Regions from separate parts of the Streptomyces sp. HNM0645 genome, predicted to be linked through region 3. Evidence: riboswitches for the same ligand, from Rfam matches in the RefSeq annotation. Region 3 holds a riboswitch; each other region holds the start of a gene.
What was found. A riboswitch is a leader RNA that binds a small molecule or an ion and turns the genes downstream of it on or off. The one in region 3 is predicted to bind cyclic di-AMP.

Region 1 (7,208 bases), on a different contig from region 3:
GACGACGCCGTCGGCGGCGGGCCGCTGACGGCCGCGCGCCGCTGCGACCTCACCCCCGGCCGTGTCGGCGAGACGGATCCGACTCTCAGCATGCGCCCAGTGGCCGCTCCCGTGCCCGCGCTGCCCCTGACCTGCACAGACACGCCAGCGATCAAGACTTCAGCTGCCGTGTCGGTGAACTCGACACCCCGTGATCACCGGAAGCCGTGCCTGCACGCGTATCCGTCACCCGTCACGAACCGCTCACCGTCCCCGACTTGGGACGTCGGGTCCGTACCCGCGGCTCCAGGGCCGACCGGGAGAACGACGGAGCCCTGGACGCCCCCACCTCGACTCCAGCGACAGCGATCACATGTGAAGATGTCGCTGGAGTCGAGGGTCGGCCGATGCGGCACCCCTTACTGCAGCTGCTGCCTCAAAAGCTTCTCGTCCTTGTGCGCCACAACGAATTTTCCGCTGTCGTCCTCGACCCACGCCGTAAGGCCGGCATCATGGGCCCACCCTGTCAGCGCCACGACCTTTTCGATGTCCTTATCGGTGTACTTCTCTCCCCGGTAGATGAAGGAGTGACCTGTCTTTCCGTGGGATTTCGCCACAACGCCAAGCAGCTTGAAGATGCCGATGGTGTGCGCTCTTTTGTCGAACTTGCTTGGAGGTCCAACCACTCCGAGGCCGTTATCGGACAGTACGTCGGCCTTGATCGTGGCTGATTCGTCCTTTTCCCCGCCGCTGGTCTTGGCGTATATGTCGGGATCGCGGTCGTCGAAGGTACTGCTGAACTTCTTCCCGACCCAGTCCGGCAGCCACTTGGAGTTCGCGCGCTGTCCGTTGATCGCGGCGGCGGCGGCAAGCTCCTTATCCGCGCCACCGTCCTTGACTCTGTCGCCGACTAGCTTAGTCTCCAAGAGCCTTTCGGCGAAAACTTTCCATGTGGTGAACTCTAAGTCTTCCTGCCTGTGCTGCCCGAAGAACTTCCCCACCCTTTCTTGTGCTAGTGCGGCATTGTCCACTGACTCCTGCTTTGTCCACCCTTTCTCGTCCCCCATGTCAATCACGGCATCGTGTACATTCTGGGACGCCGTGCTGATGTTGCCGCCTTGCAGTTCGACTCCTTGGACCTTGATCGGCATGAGAGTCTCCTTTCGTCTCACCTTGCAGCCGCGCGTGCGCGTGTCGCAGGCACGGCACTTGTGGGGTGTTTCCCGGTCCCGGCGATGTCTGTTGTGCGCGGGGGTCAAGGCGTATGCATGTTCACGACTGGCCGACCCCGGTAACATCTCAACTCGGGTATATGGAAAGACCGTTGGGACACCAAGAAGCGTAGGTGGGCACTTCTGCCGCGTCCAGCGACGTCGAGAAGCTGTGTGAAATTTGAGGTTACCGTTGGGTAGTTCGGCGGTAGGGTCCTGCCGTTCCCACCCGGTACTCGAAGTCCCCACGCAGCGCTCCCGGTTGACCGAGCTGCCGCGCACGACCGTGCCGTACGCCAGGGCGATTCGGGGGCTGGCACGGTGACGTGTGACCTCCCTCTCAGCCCCGCCGCTTCGATCCGTGCATGCGTTGGGTAGGCGGCCGGCGAACTGGACGGAGCTGGAACGGCGCAACCGCTGGGCACTGGCCGAGGCGCTGGGGCATGGCGGGCCGCACAGGCTGCAGCACTTCCCCTCCCGCGGCACGGGACCGCGACCTGGCCCGGGACCTCGCGGCCCGGTCGGCCGGTGAACTCACCCGTGTGGAAGCGGTGTCAGGGCGCTTGCCCCCTGATCGATCTGCGAGATCTGCTTTCGTGGCGGGACCTGGAGCGGTGCTGTGCCGAATCTCCCGAATGTACCCGGTACGGGGACGACTCTCCGCCTTCCGACGCACTGCATCCGACGCAGCGCGCCGGTCCCCGGGGTCGCGGGACAGCCCTCAGGCGATACGCGTCGCTCCCGCGTAGGGCATCTGGTCGATCGGCGCGATCCGTACGGGCGCTCCCGGACGAGGGGCGTGGATCATCCGGCCATCGCCGATGTACAGCCCCACGTGCGAGACGCCGGAGTAGAAGAACACCAGGTCTCCCGGCGCGAGCCGGGACCGCGGCACCCGCTGTCCCGCGTTGATCTGGGTGTACGTGGTACGCGGCAGCGCGACCCCGGCGGAGCGCCAGGCGGCCTGGGTCAGCCCCGAGCAGTCGAAGGCGGACGGCCCCGTCGCGCCCCAGACGTAGGGCTTGCCGAGTGCCCCGTAGGCATAGGCGACGGCCTGTGCGGCACGGGGGTTGGGCGCGTCGACGGCGGGCGCGGTGCGGACCGTGGCGCGGTCCGCACGGCCCGTGGCGGTGCCGTCCCGGCCGGCGTAGGCGGCGCGCTGCTCGGCGGTGAGGCGTGCCAGCAGGGCCTCGGCCGCGGCCAGCTTCTTCCGTACCTCCGCGCGGTGGTGGGCCACGCGTGCCCGCTGCTCCTCGAGCTCGGCGAGCCGCTCACCGGCCTCGGCGCGCACCTGCTCGAGCTCCCTCATCTGCCGCCGCACCGCGGCGAGGGCCGCGGCCTGGCGGTCGCCGACCCGCTCGGTCAGCTCGGCGCCCGCGAGGTATCGCGCCGGGTCGGAGTCGAGGACGAGCCGCAGGGCGGGATCGAGGCCGCCCGCCCGGTACTGCGCCGTCGCGAAGGAACCCAGCGCGTCGCGGGAGGCGTTCAGGCGCTCCGTGCGCCGGGCGGCCTCGTCACGGAGTTCCCCGGCCTCCCTCCGTGCCGTATCGGCCTTCTCCTTCGCCCCGTTGTACTCCTCGGTCTCGGCCTCCGCCTCCTGGTAGAGCCGGTCAGCCCCGGCCCGGACCTCGTCCGGAGCGGGCACCGGCTCGGCGTGCCCGGCGCCCTCGAAGGCGGTGGCGGTGGCCGCACCGGCGAGCGCGAGAGTGGCGGAGAGGCGTGCGGCGGTTCCGGGAAGCGTGCGCTGCCTGGGTTTGCGGTGCGCTGCCACGAGGGCCTGTCCTTCCGTAGGGGCCCGCCGGTACGGGTACCGGCGGCGGACCGCACAGGGGGAGCGGCCCGCCACCGGCTCTTCCGGCGGGGGCGGTCGGCAGCCGTCCGGGTAACGGACGGTGGTGAAGCCGGCCACCTGGGTGAGGACGCTAGAGCTCCCGGTCACGGAGAAGTGGCACCATGAACGGAATTGGCATGAGATGGACCGCCCGGGTTCGCTTTGGGACCGTCCGGCTAGGCTCCGGTGCCATGGACGTACTCATCAATGTCTTCGTCGCCCTGCACATCATCGGTATCGCGGCGCTGCTCGGCGGCTTCCTCACCCAGATGAAGGCGATGGGGGCGGGGACGGCGCGCTTCACCCCCGGGATGCTGCACGGCGCGCTGACCATGCTGGTGACGGGCGTGGCGTTGGTCGGACTGAACCAGGCGGACGACCAGCCCGTGAACAACCTCAAGATCGGCATCAAGCTCGCCGTGCTCCTGGTGATCCTTGCCCTGGTCTACGTCAAGCGGGACGAGGAGACCGTGGACAAGGGGCTGTTCGGGGCGGTCGGCGGCCTGACCCTGGCGAACGTCTTCATCGCGACCCTCTGGACCTGAGTGGTCCGGAGCCCCCGGGCGTCCCGCCCGCGGCGGCGGCATCACGGCCGCGCGGCCCCGAGCCGCCCGGGAGCCTCCGTGACGGACCGGGCCCCGGGACCGGTCTCCGCCGCACCGCCCTCCCGTACACGGCTCGCGCCGCAACCCCCCTCTTGCGAAGGGCCTTGTGGCGCGAGTCCGTGACTCCGCGAGTGCGGCGGTGCGGGTCTCCGGCCCGCGTGAACGCTACGCGGGCCGGATGCTGCTGTGGATCGGCATGTAGTAGATCGACTCCTCGCGGACGTTCGCGCCCGGCTTGGGGGCGTGGATCATCTTGCCGTCACCGATGTAGATCCCGACATGGCTGATGTCGTCGTAGAAGAAGACCAGGTCACCCGGGAGCAGGTCGGCCGTCGCCACACTCTGTCCGGCCTTCACCTGGTCCCAGGTGGTCCGGGGCAGGTCGACGCCCGCCGCGCGCCAGGCGGCCTGGGTGAGCCCGGAGCAGTCGTACGAGCTCGGGCCCGTCGCACCCCAGACGTACGGCTTGCCGATCTGGGCCCGCGCGAAGGACAGCACCTTCTCGGCCTTGGCCGCGTACGTGCCGCCGGTCGTTCCGGAGACCGTCCCCGTGCCGGTGTCCGTGCCGGTGCTGGTGTCCGTGCCCGCCTGTTCCCGCTCCTCCCGCTCACGCTCCTGGAGCTGCCGCTCGGCCTCGGCCTCGGCCTCGGCCTCCGCCTTGGCCCTCGCCTCGGCCTTCCGGCGGGCCTCCTCCTCCTTCTTGCGCTCGAGTTCGGCGAGCCGTGCGCGCTCCTCGGCGGTCAGCTGCGACAGCAGCTCCCGCGCCTCGGCGAGCTTCTTCTGGACGGCCTGCTTCCTGACGCGCAGCGAATCTTGCGAGTCCGTGAGCGTCTCCAGGCTCCTGGTGGCCTGGGCGCGTTGCTTCGCCGCCTCGGCCCGCTGGGTCTCGTAGTCGGTGACGGCGCCGCGCTGCTGTTCGGTCAGCCGGTCCATCAGTTGTGTCTGGTCGGCGTAGGACTGAGGGTTGTCGGCGAAGAGCAGCGCGGCGGTCGGGGTGACGGCGCCGGTGCGGTACTGGGCGGTCGCGTACGAACCGAGGGCGCGCCGGGACTCGTTGAGGGCCTCCGTGCGCTCGGCGGCCTCGTCGAGGGCCCGGTCCACCTTGCGGCGCTGCTGCTCGGCGGCCTCCTTCGCCTTGTTGTACTCCTGGGTCGACGAACCAGCCTGGCGGTAGAGGTCGTCGACCTTCTTCTGGACTTCCTCGATGCTGGGCTTCGGATCGGCTGTCGCATTCTGTGCCGAGAGGAGCGAGACCCCCGCTATGGCGGCCGTCGTGATCCCGACGGCAGGTGTGTTCGTACGTGTGCGGCTGCGCGGCTTGCGGTGCGACGCCAAGGCCGGCATCTCCTTCCGTGGAACGCCTACCGGGTTAGCTGTCGGGTTCGGACGGAACGGAAGGTTTGCCCTACGGGCCAGGTGAAACCAGGCCCGATTCACCCCGGTTGTGCTTGTGAGTGGGTCCCCGGTTCCGAACTCCTCTGTGAGGGGCACGGATTCGGCGCGGCTGCCCGGCCGGCGTGGTTCGCCGAAGGGGGTACGGGCCGCCTGGGCGAGCACGCTAGCCAAAGTGTGGTGCTGCTGTGAAGGAGAGTGGTCGATTTGCCCGATACATTTCCGTGACCTTGGCACTATGTGTCCGTGTCATGACTGGAGGTGTCCGATGGTGATTCCCGCGAAGGCGGCGGCGGGCCGTCGGTGGGGCCGCCTAGACTCGGAGAGCGATGAGCAGCCTCTTTGACGACAGTTTCCTGGCGGACCTCCAGCGCACCGCGGCCCCGGAGGAGCCCCCGCCACCGGAGGACGACGAGCACCTGCCCGCGGACGAGGTCCCGCACGACCTCTTCGAGGGCAGGTTCGACGCGCCCCCGTCCGGTGACACCCACTACCGCAACGGTGCCCCGCGCCCCGCCATCGACCCGGCGGCCCTGCTCGACGGGCTGAACGAGCAGCAGCGCGCCGCCGTCGTCCACACGGGATCGCCGCTGCTCATCGTCGCCGGCGCCGGCTCCGGCAAGACCCGGGTGCTGACCCACCGGATCGCCCATCTGCTGGCGACCCGCGACGTCCACCCCGGCCAGATACTGGCCATCACGTTCACCAACAAGGCCGCGGGCGAGATGAAGGAGCGCGTCGAGCACCTCGTCGGCCCGCGCGCCCGCGCCATGTGGGTCTCCACCTTCCACAGCGCGTGTGTCCGCATACTGCGCCGCGAGAGCAAGCGGCTCGGCTTCACGTCGTCCTTCTCGATCTACGACGCCGCCGACTCCAAGCGGCTGATGGCACTGGTCTGCCGCGATCTGGACCTCGACCCGAAGCGCTACCCGCCGAAGTCGTTCAGCGCCAAGATCTCGAACCTGAAGAACGAGCTGATCGACGAGGAGGCCTTCGCCGACCAGGCAGGCGGGGGTGACTCCCAGGCCGAGGGCTCCGGGGGAGGTTTCGAGAAGACACTGGCCGAGGCGTACCGGATGTACCAGGCCCGCCTGCGCGAGGCCAACGCGCTGGACTTCGACGACATCATCATGACCACGGTCCATCTGCTCCAGGCGTTCCCGGACGTCGCCGAGCACTACCGGCGCCGGTTCCGTCACGTCCTCGTCGACGAGTACCAGGACACCAACCACGCCCAGTACACGCTCGTGCGCGAGCTGGTCGGCACGGGCTACGACGACCTCGGCCCCGCCGAACTGTGCGTGGTGGGTGACGCCGACCAGTCGATCTACGCGTTCCGCGGCGCCACGATCCGCAACATCCTCCAGTTCGAGGAGGACTACCCGGACGCGACCACGATCCTGCTCGAGCAGAACTACCGCTCGTCCCAGACGATCCTCTCCGCGGCCAACGCCGTGATCGAACGCAACGAGAGCCGCCGTCCCAAGAACCTGTGGACGAACGCGGGCGCCGGAGCGCAGATCACCGGCTACGTCGCGGACACCGAGCACGACGAGGCCCAGTTCGTCGCCGACGAGATCGACCGGCTGACGGACGCGGGCGAAGCCAGGGCCGGCGATGTGGCGGTCTTCTACCGGACCAACGCCCAGTCCCGTGTCTTCGAGGAGATCTTCATCCGCGTCGGCCTGCCGTACAAGGTCGTCGGCGGTGTGCGTTTCTACGAGCGCAAGGAGGTCCGGGACGTCCTGGCGTACCTCCGGGTCCTCGCCAACCCCGAGGACAACGTGCCACTGCGGCGGATCCTGAACGTCCCGAAGCGCGGCATCGGCGAGCGCGCCGAGGCGATGATCGACGCGCTCGCCCTGCGGGAGAGGATCACGTTCCCGCAGGCGCTGCGCCGCGTCGACGAGGCGTACGGCATGGCAGCCCGCTCCGCCAACGCCGTGAAGCGCTTCAACACGCTCATGGAGGAGCTGCGCACGATCGTCGACTCGGGCGCGGGCCCCGCGGTGGTGCTGGAGGCCGTGCTGGAGCGGACCGGCTATCTCGCCGAGCTGCAGGCCTCCACCGACCCCCAGGACGAGACCCGTATCGAGAACCTCCAGGAACTCGCGGCGGTGGCCCTGGAGTTCGAGCAGGGGCGCGGCGCCGAGGAGGGGGCGGGTACGCTCGCCGAGTTCCTGGAGCAGG
Region 2 (7,208 bases), on a different contig from region 3:
CACGGTGCCCGCTCCGACGTACAGCACCCTGGTGCCGTGCACGGCGTCCGGAAGGTACCTGGTGTCCTTCTCCAGGTCCACCACGACCTGGAAGTTGCCCGTGGCGGCCTGGTAGCGGCTCATGTCCTGGACGGACTCCAGCACGGCCGGCCCCGAGCGGTCGCGCGTCTCCTCACCGAACAGTCCGCCGAGTCCCGGCAGCGCCCGCAGCTGGGTGCCCACCACCAGCAGCGCGGCCACCAGCAGGACGCCGACCGATGCCTTCACCCACCACGACACAGCCCTGAGCGCACCCATGGCCCGGCCCTCCCTCGTCTGACGGATGCCCCGGTCCCCGTCGATCAGGCCTGCCGTACGGAACAGGTGCGGTGCCGCACCCCGGCCGCCTCCCGAATCGTTGACCGAATCAGTGGCGGCGAAGTAGTGGCCTGCGCCACGCCGACTGCCTACCATCGATCACCGCAAGGTCTTTGTGCACCGCGTCACAAACGCTCCGCGTCACGATCACCACCGCACGCCAGGAGGCCCCTTTGCACCGCCGCCGTCGCACCGCGCTCGCCCTCTCCGCCGCGCTCGTCGCGGCGGCACCCCTGCTCGCCGCCTGCGGGACCGAGGCGCACCCTGGTGCCGCTGCCGTCGTCGGGGGCGACCGGATCGAGGTGTCCGCGCTCCAGGCGGAGGTCAGGGACGTACGGGCCGCCCAGGAGGCGTCGCCCGAGGCCGCCCAGCTGATCAAGAGCACCGGGCAGCTGAACCGCGCCAAGCTGCACGGGATGATCTTCGACCGGATCCTGGAGCACGCCGCCGAGAAGAACGACGTCACCGCCTCCCGCAAGGAGGTCCAGGACGCCCGCGCGTCCTTGGCCCAGCAGTCCGGCGGCGAGGAGCAACTGGCCGCGATGCTGCTCCAGCAGCGCGGAGTGGCTCCGGACCGGATCGATCAGGCCGTCCGCGAGGAGGTCCTGCTGACCGGGCTGGCCCGGGCGCTCGGTGCCGACCTCGGCACTCCGGAGGGCCAGCAGAAGGTCGGCGCGGCGCTGACGGCTGCTTCCAAGGAACTCGACATCGACGTGAACCCCCGCTACGGCGCGTGGGATGACACGAAGATCCAGCTCGGCGACTACAAGGCACCGTGGATCACCCAGGTCACCGGGCAGCCGGAGGCGATCCGGGCCGGGGCGTAGCGGCGGCCGTCCGGGCCGCGGTCGGCCCCTGGGATCCGGTGCGCGGGCGGCTCCGCGGGCCCGGTGGGTCCGGCGGCGGTGGCTCGCGTGGAAGGGCCGGGCGCGGTGGCGGTGGCTCGCGTGGAAGGGCCGGGCGCGGTGGCGGTGGCTCGCGTGGAAGGGCCGGGCGCGGTGGCGGATCCTGTACGGCCGTGAGGCCCGGTCCCGGCGCCCGTCCGCCCCGACGTAAGGTCGAGGGGTGAACGCTGAAGCGCCCGTCGAGCCCGGCCGAATCGTCCTGCTCACCGCCAGCCATCGTGTCGCGCCCGGACTGCTGTCCTGGCCGGCGTGGCAGACCCTGCGCACGGCCGACCGCGTGCTGTGCGCCGACGCGGAGCACCCGCAGCTCCCGTATCTGAGGGAGGCCGGTGTCGGCGTGGAGGTGGCCGCGTCCACCGCGCAGGAACTCGTGGACGGCTGTGCGGGAGGCCGGACCGCCGTGGTCCTCGCGACCGGCGAGGGCGACCGGGCCCTCACCGACGGCCTGGCCCGCTTGGCGGGCTCCGGCCGGGTGAGGATGCCCGACCTGGAGCTGCTGCCCGGCTCGTACGACCTCCCCGGCGCGCGGCTCCTCGACCTCGTCCAGGTCATGGACCGGATCCGCCGCGAGTGCCCGTGGTCCTCGCAGCAGACCCACGAGGGCCTCGCCAAGTACGGCATCGAGGAGGCGTACGAGCTCGTCGAGGCCATCGAGGACGGCGACCGCGACGAACTGCGCGAGGAGCTCGGCGACGTCCTCCTCCAGGTCGTCTTCCACGCGCGCATCGCGCAGGAGGCGAGCGGGGAGGAGGGGGACGAGCCGTTCTCGATCGACGACGTCGCCGGGACCATCGTCGACAAGCTCGTCCACCGCCACCCGCACGTCTTCGGAGACGCCAGTGCCGAGACCCCGGAGGACGTCAAGGAGCACTGGCTGCGCACCAAGGCGATCGAGAAGCGGCGGGAGTCGGTGACCGACGGCGTCCCGCTCGGCCAGCCGGGACTCGCGCTCGCCGCGAAACTGGCGGGCCGGGTGCGGACGGCCGGGCTGGACGTGGAGCTGCCCACGGGGGACGGCGACCGCGCCGTCGGCTACGAACTGCTGGCGATGGCCGTGCGCGCGGAGGCCGAGGGCCACGACCCGGAAGCCGCGCTCCGCGCCGCCGCCCGCGCCTACCGCGACGCGATCCGCGCGGCGGAGTCCGCGGCCCGGGACTGACGGGGAGAGCCGGCCGCTCCGGCGTGTGCGTCAGTTCCGCTTTCCGCGCCGCCGGTCCACGGCGGTGAGGTCGACCTCGACGGGGTACGGGACGTCGGCCTTCAGCCGGTTGTGGTGGATGCCGGTGACGGCGTAGGCGTTCGTGGCGGGGTCGAGCTCGTACACGTACACCACGGGCAGGTCGTCGTGCTTCTCGACCCGCCAGAAGTGCCGGATGCCGGCCGCCGCGTACTTGCGCGGTTTGAGCTCGCGGTCGCGCTGCACGGACTCGTCCGAGACGATCTCGACGGCGAGCAGGATGTCCTCCGGGGCGTACCAGGTCTGCTCCGGCCCGATGAGGGCACCTTCACGCACGATCATGAGATCGGGCTCCGGCCGGTCGCGCACGCCCAGTTTGGTGGTCATCTCGCGGACGACGTAGAGGTCGTCCGGTGTCTGCTGCACCAGTTCGTTCTCCAGCAGCCGCAGCGTGGCCATGTGGAAGAAGGTCTGCGGACTCACGAAGAACAGTCCCCCGTCGATCAGCTCGGTGTGCGGCGGGAGACCCTTGATCCGGTCGAGGTCGTCCGCCGTCCACCCACCGGGGGGCGGGACCGGGAACACGTACTGCTCCTCCCGGCCGTCCTGGTCTTCCCTCCGGTCTTCGGCTGCGGCACTCATCAGCGCTCCCATACGACGGAGTCTGGCGCGTACGGTCAGCCTACCCACCGGGAACGCGGAGAGGTCCGTCGAACGGATGACCGGGCCCGTGCGGGTTAACGTCGTCCTATGCACGACCGGCCGTCCCGCGTCCCCGACGCCCCCGAGCTCTTCACCTGGGAGTTCGCCACCGACCCGTACCCCGCCTACGCCTGGCTCCGGGAGCACTCGCCCGTGCACCGGACCCGGCTGCCCAGCGGGGTGGAGGCGTGGCTGGTCACCAGGTACGCGGACGCCCGGCAGGCCCTCGCGGACCAGCGGCTCAGCAAGAACCCCGCGCACCACGACGAGCCCGCGCACGCGAAGGGGAAGACGGGGATCCCGGGGGAGCGCAAGGCGGAGCTGATGACGCACCTGCTCAACATCGACCCGCCCGACCACACCCGGCTGCGGCGGCTCGTGTCGAAGGCGTTCACCCCCCGCCGGGTGGCCGAGTTCGCACCCCGGGTACAGGAGTTGACGGACCGGCTCATCGACGGTTTCGCGCAGCGGGGTAGCGCGGACCTCATCCACGAGTTCGCGTTCCCGCTCCCCATCTACGCCATCTGCGACATGCTCGGCGTCCCGCGTGAGGACCAGGACGACTTCCGGGACTGGGCGGGGATGATGATCCGTCACGGCGGGGGCCCGCGCGGCGGTGTCGCCCGGTCGGTGAAGAAGATGCGCGGCTATCTCGCCGACCTGATCCACCGCAAGCGCGAAACCCCCGGTGACGACCTCATCTCGGGACTCATCAAGGCGTCCGACCACGGGGAGCACCTCACCGAGAACGAGGCCGCCGCGATGGCCTTCATCCTCCTCTTCGCCGGGTTCGAGACCACGGTGAACCTCATCGGGAACGGCACGTACGCGCTGCTGCGGAACCCGGGGCAACGGCAGCGGCTCCAGGACTCGCTGGCCGCCGGCGAGAACGGCCTGCTCGCCACCGGGATCGAGGAACTGCTGCGCTACGACGGGCCGGTCGAGCTCGCCACCTGGCGGTTCGCGACCGAGCCGCTGACGCTCGGCGGCCGGGACATCGCCGCCGGCGACCCGGTCCTCGTCGTGCTGGCCGCCGCGGACCGCGACCCTGAGCGGTTCGCGGAGCCCGACAGCCTCGATCTCGGCCGCCGGGACAACCAGCACCTCGGGTACGGGCACGGCATCCACTACTGCCTGGGCGCGCCGCTCGCGCGGCTGGAGGGGCAGACCGCGCTCGCGACCCTCCTCACCCGGCTGCCCGACTTGAGGCTTGCAGCCGATCCGTCGGAATTGCGGTGGCGTGGGGGGCTTATCATGCGCGGATTGCGCACTCTGCCCGTTGAATTCACCCGCCGCTGAAACTGACGGCCAGTCAGGGCTGTGACTTTTACGTGATCTCCGCTGCATCGACTTGTGACTGACGTCGGAGTGCGGCTACGTTCACCCCGACTCCGGGTCATCGAGGTTTCAATCGCTTCGAGAGTCCCTGGAGTTTTCTGTAGTCACACGGAAGGCGCACCGCATGCTGTCCGGGAACGGCCGACACCGCCGACCTCGTCAGGTCCCCGCCCTCATCGTCGCGGCAGGGGTGACCGGATCGGCCATCGCCATCCCGCTGCTCGGCGCGGGTTCCGCGTCCGCCGCCGACACCGCCACCTGGAACCGTGTCGCGGACTGCGAGAGCGGCGGCGACTGGAGTGCCAACCTCGGCAACGGTTACTACGGCGGCCTCCAGATGTCCCAGGAGATCTGGGAGGCGTACGGCGGCACCGCGTACGCGCCGCGCGCGGACCTCGCCAGCCCCTCCGAGCAGATCTCGGTCGCCGAGATGGTCCTCGCCGCCCAGGGTGCCTCCGCCTGGGAGAGCTGCGGATCGATCACGGGTCTGGGCGGCGGTGGCTCCGAGCCCGCCGGCACCCCGTCGGCCGACCCGCTGGGCGACGTCGTGAAGGGGCCCTCGTTCGGCGACGGGGCGGATTCCGTGCCCGAGCCGGATGCCGGGGACCCCTCGCCGGCCGGGTCCCGGTCGGGCGCGGGCGAGTCCGCCTCCGAGTCGTCCGAGTCGTCCGAGTCGTCCGAGTCGTCCGAGCCGTCCGGGCAGTCCTCCTCACCGTCCGGGTTCCCGGAGTCCGCCGGATCCGCCGAGGGCTCCGGTGGGAGCGCGGAGGCGTCCGGCGAGGCCGGCGCGGAGGCGGGCACCGGCAAGCACCGGGGCACCCCCGCCACCGAAGGGGATGAGGCGGGCAATTCGGGCGATGACCGTGAATCCGGTCGACATGCCTCACGAGGTGATGGAACGACACGGGATGACGCCGCCACGGGAGATGAGTACGTCGTCCGCGTCGGCGACAACCTGTCGTCGATCGCCGACGCGAACCAGGTGCCCGGCGGCTGGCCCGCCCTCTACGAGGTGAACCAGGACGTCGTCGGCTCCGACGCGAACCTCATCCTGCCTGGCCAGAGCCTCGATCTCGGCCCGGGGAAGGGCGAGTTGAAGGAGTAGTTCAGGTGTTTATGTCCGGTTCTGTGCGAGTGAGACAAGAGTCTCTTCCGGTCAACTGGCGCCGCTAGCCGGTCAACTCCGGTCATCGTGGCTCCCACCTGCGAAAACGGACATGTCACCCCGTCAGTTTTGGGCGATTTCTCCCCGATGTTCGTCTTTGAACATCGGGGAGACGTGTGTCTACGGTCTGAACCGCTCGCAACGCGGGCCCCGACGACCGCACGCCGAATCCTGCCGGCGGCCGCCGGGAACAGTCGTCGCGCAAGCGCCGAAGGCAGGAGCGGGGGACCCAAGGTAAGTGCCGGACAGGCCCGATGAGGGCCGCCCGGCTAGGGGTGGAGCCGTGCGTTCGTCGCACGGCCGGGCACCACATCGGCCCGAACCCGACAGCTCACCTCGCAGGCGTCGGTGAGGAGAACTTCGATGCTGCTTTCCGGCAAGGGCAAGCACCGTCGCCCGACGGTCTTCCAGCGGTCCACCCGTGTCGCCACGCTCGCCGGTGTCGCCGGCGCCGCCATCGCCGCCCCGCTGATGGCCTCGGGCACCGCGTCCGCCGCCACCGCCTCCGAGTGGGACGCCGTCGCCCAGTGCGAGTCCGGCGGCAACTGGTCGATCAACACAGGCAACGGCTACTACGGCGGGCTGCAGTTCTCGGCCTCCACCTGGGCCGCCTACGGGGGCACCGCGTTCGCCCCCACCGCCGACAAGGCCAGCAAGGCGCAGCAGATCCAGATCGCCGAGAAGGTCCTGGCGGGCCAGGGCAAGGGGGCCTGGCCGAACTGCGGCACCGGACTGTCGAACGCCTCGTACGGCGGCGCCGCCCCGGCCGCCCCCAAGGCCGCCGAGCCCAAGGCCGAGCCCGCCGCCCCGCAGCGAGCCGAGGTCCCGACCAGCCGCTCCGAGCGCGCCGCCGCCCCGGTCAAGAAGGGCGACGGCGAGTACACGGTCAAGGCCGGCGACACCCTCAGCGGGATCGCCGACGCCGAGAAGGTCAAGGGTGGCTGGAAGAAGCTGTTCGAGCTGAACAAGGACATCGTCGAGGACGCGAACGTCATCCACCCCGGCCAGAAGCTCCACCTGAGCTGATGCCCGGCCCGGGGACCCTCGTGGTCCCCGGGAGGTGACCGTCGTCCGGTGGGCCCGGCGGACCACCGGGCGGTGCACCCCCCGTCCCCAGGCCCCGGCCCGGTGCGGCATCCCCGTGCTCCCCGCAGTCCCGCGGGCACGGGAGGTACCCCCGGGCCGGGGTCTTTGTCCGTTCCGGCCGGTTTTCCGTCCCACGGGGCGGGCATCTGCCGGACGATGGCACCCGGGCGGTTAGGCTCTTGCCGCAAGGCCGAAGCGGCCCTGCACCGACACGGCCCCGCTTGTGTCACCTCACGCGTCACATCCCAGAAGGAGATGCTCGTGCCGTCCATCGACGTCGTCGTAGCCCGGGAAATCCTGGACTCCCGAGGCAACCCCACGGTCGAGGTCGAGGTCGGCCTCGACGACGGCAGCACCGGCCGTGCTGCCGTTCCGTCCGGTGCGTCCACCGGCGCCTTCGAGGCCCTCGAGCTCCGCGACGGCGACCCGAACCGCTACCTGGGCAAGGGTGTCGAGAAGGCCGTCCTCGCCGTCATCG
Region 3 (7,208 bases):
CGTGCGCCAGCACGGGTACCTCGCCGCGCGAGATGCCGTCGGCCACCCTCCCCGTGCACAGCGTCGCGGCCATGCTCAGATAACCGCCGGTCAGCGCCTTGCCGAGGCACATGACATCGGGTGAGATCCCCGCGTGCTCCGCCGCGAAGAGTCGGCCCGTGCGTCCGAATCCGGTGGCGATCTCGTCGAGGACCAGCAGCACGTCGTGCTCGTCGCACGCCTCCCGCAGCACCCGCAGGTACGCGGGGGAGTGGAACCGCATCCCGCCCGCGCCCTGCACCACCGGTTCCACGATCACAGCGGCGAGTTCGTCCGCATGCCGCGCGACGAGTGCGCGCAGATGGTCCGCGTAGGCGGGGTCGTACGGCAGGTCGTGGCCGGCCGGGGGCGCGTCGGCGAAGATCTGCCGCTGCAGGACCCCGGACCACAACTCGTGCATCCCGCCCTCGGGGTCGCACACCGACATGGGCTGCCAGGTGTCGCCGTGGTAGCCGCCGCGCCAGGTCAGCAGCCGGCGCTTGGCCGGACGGCCCGTCGAACGCCAGTACTGGAGGCACATCTTCACCGCGACCTCGACGGAGACCGAGCCCGAGTCGCAGAGGAAGACGTGCCGCAGGGGCTCCGGAGTGATCTCGACGAGCCGGGTCGAGAGCCGGACGGCCGGCTCGTGGGTGAGCCCGCCGAACATGACGTGACTCATCCGCTCCAGCTGGCCGCGCGCGGCCTCGTTGAGTACGGGGTGGTTGTAGCCGTGGACCGCGGACCACCAGGAGGACATGCCGTCCACCAATTCGGTCTGCCCGTGTGCCGGCTCGGCGAGCCGGAGACGCACCCCGGACGCGGACTCCACGACCAGCGGGTCCGTACGGCCCGGCATGGGACCGTACGGGTGCCAGACGTGGGCCCGGTCCAGGGCCACCAGATCGCGGGCCCCGGAGCTACGCATTGGGGGCGAGGTCGGTTCCCGCGCCGCGGCGGCGGACAGCCACCAGGTCGGGGCGCGCCCCGGAGGCGCCGGCGGCCTCCGGCGCGGATTCCCCGGTGGTGTCGCCGCACGGGGCGCAGCCCCCGCCGCCGTGCGAACCGCAGCCGCCCGACGCGGCGTCCGCACGGTGCGCCGGCAGCGTCGTGGTGTCCGAGCCCTCCACCTCGAAGCCCGCGTCCGTGATCATCTCCAGGTCCGCCTTGCCTGCCTGGCCCTCACTGGTGAGGTAGTCGCCAAGGAAGATCGAGTTGACCAGGTGCAGCGCCAGCGGCTGCAGGGTGCGCAGATGGACCTCGCGACCACCCGCGAGGCGCACCTCCACGTCCGGGCACACGAATCGCACCATGGCGAGGATGCGCAGCGCCCGCTGAGGGGTCAGATTCCATTCCTTCGCCAGGGGAGTGCCCTCGAACGGGATCAGGAAGTTCACCGGCACCGAGTCGGGGTCCAGCTCCCGCAGCGCGAACACCACGTCGACCAGGTCCTCGTCGCTCTCCCCCATGCCCGCGATCAGCCCCGAGCAGGCGGACAGTCCGGCGGCATGGGCCTTCTGGACGGTGTCCACGCGGTCCGCGTACGTGTGGGTGGTCGTGATGTCCCCGTACGTCCCCTCGGACGTGTTGAGGTTGTGGTTGTACGCGTCGGCGCCGGCCTCGCGCAGCCGCTCCGCCTGGCCTTCGGAGAGCAGTCCCAGACACGCGCACACCTCGACGCCGTCGTTCTGCTCCTTGATGGCGGCGATGGTCTTCGAGACGCGATCGACGTCACGGTCCGTGGGGCCGCGGCCGCTGGCGACCAGGCAGACCCGCTTCGCGCCGCCCGCGACCCCGGCGGCCGCCGCCTCGGAGGCCTCGTCCGGCTTCAGCCAGGTGTACTTGAGGATCTCCGCCTTGGAACCGAGCCGCTGGGAACAGTACGAACAGTCCTCCGGACACAGCCCGGACTTGAGGTTGACGAGATAGTTCAGTTTCACCCGCCGCCCGAACCACTGACGGCGCACCTTTCCGGCCGCGGCCACCACATCGAGCAGGTCGTCGTCGGAGGTCGCCAGTACGGCGAGCGCTTCTTCGCGGGTCGGCAGCTCACGCCGCAGGCCCTTGTCCACCAGCGTGTTCAGGAGGTCCATGGCGCAGATCCTCGCCTACCGGGCACCCCCCGGCCAAGGAGGAACTCCACAACAGCCCCCGTTTGAGGTGTGTGTATGGCCACACTCTGACCTCCGGCGTCCCCCGCTAGGGTCTGTTCGCTGCCTACAAAAGGACCGGACCATGCCCCCAGTGCCTCAGGATCCTTTCGACTGGACGGACGACGCGGCACGCCGCCGTGCGGAGGCGGGCCTCGTCCGTGCGCTCCGTCCCCGGCCCGCCGAGTCGGCCCTGCTCGACCTGGCCGGCAACGACTACCTGGGCCTCACTCGCCGGGCGGAGGTCACCGAGGCGGCCGCCTCGGCCGCCCGGCGCTGGGGAGCGGGGGCGACCGGGTCGCGGCTGGTGACCGGAAGTACCGAACTGCACGCGGAACTGGAGCGCGAACTCGCCGAGTTCTGCGGGTTCGAGGCGGCCCTGGTGTTCTCCTCGGGGTACGCGGCGAACCTCGCGGCGCTCACGGCGCTCAGCGCGCACGGGTCGCTCATCGTCTCGGACGCCGGCAACCACGCCTCGATCGTCGACGGCTGCAGGCTGTCGCGGGCGGATACCGCCGTCGTGACGCACGCCGATCCGGAGGCCGTGGCCAAGGTGCTCGACGCCCACTCGGGCCGGCGAGCCCTGCTCGTGACCGACTCGGTCTTCTCGGTGGACGGCGACGCCGCGCCGCTGGCCGCCCTCGCCGGTGTGTGCCGCGCACACGGGGCGGCCCTGGTGGTGGACGACGCGCACGGCTTCGGCGTCCTCGGCGAAGGCGGCAGGGGAGCCCTGAACGCCGCCGGTCTCGCGGGGGCCACGGGTGTCGTCGCCACGCTCACCCTCTCCAAGTCGCTGGGCAGCCAGGGCGGAGCGGTCCTCGGCCCGGCGCGGGTCGTCGAGCACCTCGTCAATGCCGCCCGGACGTTCATCTTCGACACCGGGCTCGCCCCGGCCGCCGTGGGCGCCTCCCTCGCGAGCCTGCGGCTCCTGCGCCGTGAGCCCGCGCTCGCGGACCGGGCCCGGGTCGTGGCGCGCACGTTGCACGGGCGGCTGACGGAGGCGGGACTGACCGCCGCCAGGCCCGACGCGGCTGTCGTCTCCGTACAGGCGCCCTCACCCGAGTCGGCGGTGCGCTGGGCGGCGGACTGCCGTGCCGCAGGTCTGGCCGTGGGGTGCTTCCGGCCGCCGTCCGTGCCGGACGGGATCTCACGGATCAGGCTCACCGCGCGCGCCGACCTCACCGATCGGCAGATCGGGGCGGCGGTCGCCACCATCCTGGAGACGGCGCCCGGTGTCTGACCCGGCACCGCGTGTGGGACGCCGCGCGTCTGGTCCGGTGCCGGGCCTGGGACACGGTGCCGGGCGTCCGGGGTGGCGCCGAGGGGCACCGGTCACGCCGAGGGTACGGGCGGAACCGGGATGAGGAGGCGGGCCGGGCAGGGGATCCGCGCTTGCGGCGCGGGTCCGTTCATCGCGACGGCGCGCCCAGCCCACTGAGGAAGCCGGTCCAGGCGGCCGGTGAGAACACGAGGAGCGGCAGTCCGGGATTCTTCGAGTCGCGCACCGCCAGGGCGCCGTCGGCGCACAGGGCGGTCTCCACGCAGTTGTTCATTCCCACGCTGCGGCTGCTGCGCTGCCAGGACGTGCCCGGCAGAGGGCGTACACGTGCGTCGTGAGCAGACATTGGGGGGTGCCTTCCCTACACGCCGTCACGGATCCCTGCGACGAGATCCAACGAGTCAGTCGGCGAGAGCGCATGCGCCTGCATGGTGCGGAAAGCAGCGCCGTACGTCTCGAGGTCTTCCTTCCGTTCGAGGTAGAGACTACTCGTCAAGTGGTCGAGAACAACCACGTCTAGATCAGAAGTGTTCGGAAAGGAGAAGATAACGAAAGATCCAGTCAGTCCCACGTAGCCGCCCGTCGAGAAGGGCAGCACCTGCAACCGAACATGCGGGAGTTGGGCCATCTCCAGCACCCGACGAAGCTGTCCCCGCATCACCTCCCGACCGCCCACCTGGCGCCGCAGGACCGCCTCGTCCAGCACGGCACTGAAGGTCAGCGGGCGTTCCGCCCGCAGCACGCGCTGACGCGCGATGCGCACTTCCACCAGTGAGTCGACCGTCGCCGTCGGCACGCTCTCCAGTGCCGAACGGGTCACCGCCCGCGCGTAGTCGGGCGTCTGCAGCAGCCCGGGCACCACCGAGGTCTCCAGGGTGCGCGCCGCGCTCGCCTGGGACTCCAGGCTGATGAAGTCCCGGTACTGCGGCGGAATCACCCCGCGGTACGCGTGCCACCAGCCCTTTCCTCCACCGTCCGCCGTACCGGCCAGCGTCCCCAGCAGCTCGCGCAGCCGTTGGTCGGCGACTCCGTAGGCGTCCAGCAGCCGGGCCACATCGGCCGGTTTCACACCGCTCGTTCCGGTCTCTATGCGGCTCACCTTCGACTGGTTCCAGCCCACGAGCAGCGCCGCCTCCCGGCTCGTCAGGCCGACGCCCAGCCGCAGACCGCGCAGTTCCTCCCCGAGCTTGCGCCGGCGCACCGCGGGACCCTGCCGCATGCCGAATCTCCTCCTGTTCCCCGCTGCCCCACGGCCGCCGGGCACCGGCGGACGCAGCGCCAAGTGTGCGCCCAAATACGCTCTCGCGTAGCAGAGTTCACCGCTTTGAGCGACAGATATATGCATATCCAGGTGGATCCCCTGCCATGGGGGTGGCAACAGTGGCAGTCTGGCGCGAAGCGCAGTCCGAGGCTGTTCCGGCATCCAATCCGCTACGTGCCGCGCTCCGGCAGCCCCGGTGGGAAAGGGACAGCTCGCCATGGCAGACCATCAGGAAGCCTCCGTCACTCTGCCGAGCGATCCCGCCTCGGTATCCGCCGCGCGCAGATACGTCTCCGAGGTCCTCGCCGAATGGGGAGTGCCGGGGGAGACCGACACCGCCGACACGGTGCGTCTCATCGTCTCCGAGCTCACCACCAACGCCGTCCAGCACACCTTCGGGCTGTCCCCGACCTTCACGGTGGACGTCCGGCTGGAGCGCGACGAGCGTCTGTGCATCGGCGTCACGGACAGCCATCCCCGCAGGCCCCAGCGCCTGCCCGCGGCCGTGCAGCAGGACAACGGCCGCGGCATGGTCATCATCCGCTGGCTCATCGCGGAATGCGGGGGAAGGCTGCACGTCGACCCCACGCCCGAGGGCGGCAAGACCGTCTGGATCGCGATCCCCTGGAGCGTGGCCGGCGCCGAGCCTCCGCACTGAGTGCCCGGACCGGTCACCGCAGTGGTGGGCCCGCGCCGGCCGACGTGCCCGCGCCGAACGACGTGCCCGCGCCGGCCGACGTTCCACGCTCGGGGGCCGACGCCGGAGACCGCCCCGCCGCTGCGCGGCGCCACCTCGGCCGACGGGGCATCGGCGCCGCCGGTGCGCACGGCCGGCGGCGCCGATGTCCGCTAGCGCACGCGGCCGTACCGGACGCCCTTGGACCAGATCTTGGTCAGCTTCACGACGGAACCGGTCTTCGGCGAGTGCCAGATCTTCCCTGCCCCGGCGTAGATGCCGACGTGGTACACGTACCCTCGCGACTGGAAGAACACCAGGTCACCGCGCTGCCGCTGGGAAGCGGAGACGTGACGGGTGCGGTTGTACTGCTGCTGGGCCGTGCGCGGCAGTCGCTTGCCCGCCTTCTTGTAGGCGTAGAGCGTGAGCCCCGAGCAGTCGAAGCGGCTCGGACCGGTGGCCCCGTACCTGTACGGGGCCCCCTTCTTCGACGCGGCGACCTTGAGAGCCTTCGTCGCGTGCGCCGAGGCCGCCTGTGCCTCCGGCGCACCGCCCGGCACGATCAGCGAGCCGCCGACGGCGGCGATCGTGAGTGCCGAGACGGCACCCGTCCGGGACAGCAGGGACGGGAGATGTGTCTGCGCAGCCATGCGCAACCCTTCGTCAGCCGCCTGTGAAGGATGACCTGTCGGGTTCGGACTGGCGAAGACGCCCGGCCGCTCACACGGCTTCACCCCAAGGACCAGCCACCGTCGCGGTGGTCGGCCCGCAATGCTGGGTCCTCCACTCCTGCCGAAGCCCTCATGTCGACCAGGCATCCGGTGCGGCGGCAGGACTCGGCGTCCGCCCGGACCGCCCCGCCGCGGTGGCGGGGGCTTGTCGTCCCAGGGATCTTGACCCACGAGCTGCCGGATTTCCGAGTCGAAACGACGATTTGTGAGGCTCCTCACCACTGATCTGTTCGAGTGGACAGGGCCGTTCGGGGGACCGGGTGTCGCCGGGTGACGAGCCCCGTACCTGCGGCGGAGTGCGTCATTGGGCCGACCGGGCGATGCGGTTGCGCAACTTGCACAGGACGAAAGTCGAAGCCCTCACTGGTCCGGATGGGCGACACCCGGTCGTACGCCTCTCGGGCGGGTCGCGGGCGCCGGATCGCCCCTATCGCAGTGGGTCGTCAACTGTGTTGCTCCGGTGGCACGGTGATCCGGGAGGCTCGGCGTTCCCCGTCCAATACCCGTAGCGCGCGGGCCAATGTGACGGTGTGCAGCTCGCTCTCGCCGCGCATGTGCATCACCGTCAGAGCGTCGCGAAGCGCCGTGGCCTGCGCGACCAGGGCCTGTGCGGCGCGGAGGGCTCCATACGTGTGTGTCCCGCGTGCCGGGTTGATCCTTCCCAGCTGGTCGACCACTTCGAGATAGCTGTCGACGAACTCGCTCTCGGCGCGTGTCAGCGCGGGCAGCGGCGGCAGTTCGGGTGGCAGCACCGCCCGCTCACCCGCGGCCGACGGAAGTGAGGAACGTCTTCCGGTTCTTGACGATGTGGTCGACCAGCCCGTAGTCACGGGCTCCCGCAGCGTCGAACACGGTGTCGCGGTCGAGGTCGGCGGCGATGCGTTCGGCGCTCCGGCCGGTGTGGTGGGCGAGCATGGCCGTGAGTTGATCCCGCAGCCGCAGCAACTCCTGTGCCCGGATGTCCAGATCGGTGGGCTGCCCCTGCACCGGCTCGGGCAGCGAGGGCTGCTGGACGACCACGCGCGCACCGGGCAGGGTCGCGCGCTTGCCCGGGGTTCCGGCGGCGAGCAGTACGGCGGCGGTCGACGCGGCC

Region 1: it holds a riboswitch for cyclic di-AMP, as region 3 does, so the genes downstream of both, QMZ92_RS06550 (C40 family peptidase) here and QMZ92_RS11045 (C40 family peptidase) in region 3, are expected to answer to the same signal.
Region 2: it holds a riboswitch for cyclic di-AMP, as region 3 does, so the genes downstream of both, QMZ92_RS21700 (LysM peptidoglycan-binding domain-containing protein) here and QMZ92_RS11045 (C40 family peptidase) in region 3, are expected to answer to the same signal.

Annotation. Positions count from the first base shown of each region.
Region 1 is NZ_JASHLT010000007.1:127,790-134,997, forward strand. Features, by position in the region: gene QMZ92_RS06530 (alpha/beta hydrolase) at 1-28, shown strand, start outside; gene QMZ92_RS06535 (hypothetical protein) at 399-1,130, opposite strand; gene QMZ92_RS06540 (C40 family peptidase) at 1,912-2,961, opposite strand; gene QMZ92_RS06545 (hypothetical protein) at 3,213-3,566, shown strand; gene QMZ92_RS06550 (C40 family peptidase) at 3,792-4,970, opposite strand; cyclic di-AMP (ydaO/yuaA leader) riboswitch at 4,969-5,137, opposite strand; gene pcrA (DNA helicase PcrA) at 5,348-7,208, shown strand, end outside.
Region 2 is NZ_JASHLT010000031.1:11,888-19,095, reverse strand. Features, by position in the region: gene QMZ92_RS21730 (DUF4230 domain-containing protein) at 1-297, opposite strand, end outside; gene QMZ92_RS21725 (SurA N-terminal domain-containing protein) at 531-1,184, shown strand; gene QMZ92_RS21720 (nucleoside triphosphate pyrophosphohydrolase) at 1,423-2,421, shown strand; gene QMZ92_RS21715 (Uma2 family endonuclease) at 2,452-3,081, opposite strand; gene QMZ92_RS21710 (cytochrome P450 family protein) at 3,190-4,440, shown strand; gene QMZ92_RS21705 (transglycosylase family protein) at 4,604-5,584, shown strand; cyclic di-AMP (ydaO/yuaA leader) riboswitch at 5,841-6,004, shown strand; gene QMZ92_RS21700 (LysM peptidoglycan-binding domain-containing protein) at 6,008-6,670, shown strand; gene eno (phosphopyruvate hydratase) at 6,992-7,208, shown strand, end outside.
Region 3 is NZ_JASHLT010000014.1:31,215-38,422, reverse strand. Features, by position in the region: gene QMZ92_RS11075 (adenosylmethionine--8-amino-7-oxononanoate transaminase) at 1-946, opposite strand, end outside; gene bioB (biotin synthase BioB) at 939-2,111, opposite strand; gene QMZ92_RS11065 (8-amino-7-oxononanoate synthase) at 2,254-3,408, shown strand; gene QMZ92_RS11060 (DUF397 domain-containing protein) at 3,578-3,793, opposite strand; gene QMZ92_RS11055 (helix-turn-helix domain-containing protein) at 3,809-4,666, opposite strand; gene QMZ92_RS11050 (ATP-binding protein) at 4,926-5,366, shown strand; gene QMZ92_RS11045 (C40 family peptidase) at 5,558-6,034, opposite strand; cyclic di-AMP (ydaO/yuaA leader) riboswitch at 6,038-6,211, opposite strand; gene QMZ92_RS11040 (hypothetical protein) at 6,559-6,867, opposite strand; gene QMZ92_RS11035 (ATP-dependent Clp protease proteolytic subunit) at 6,875-7,208, opposite strand, start outside.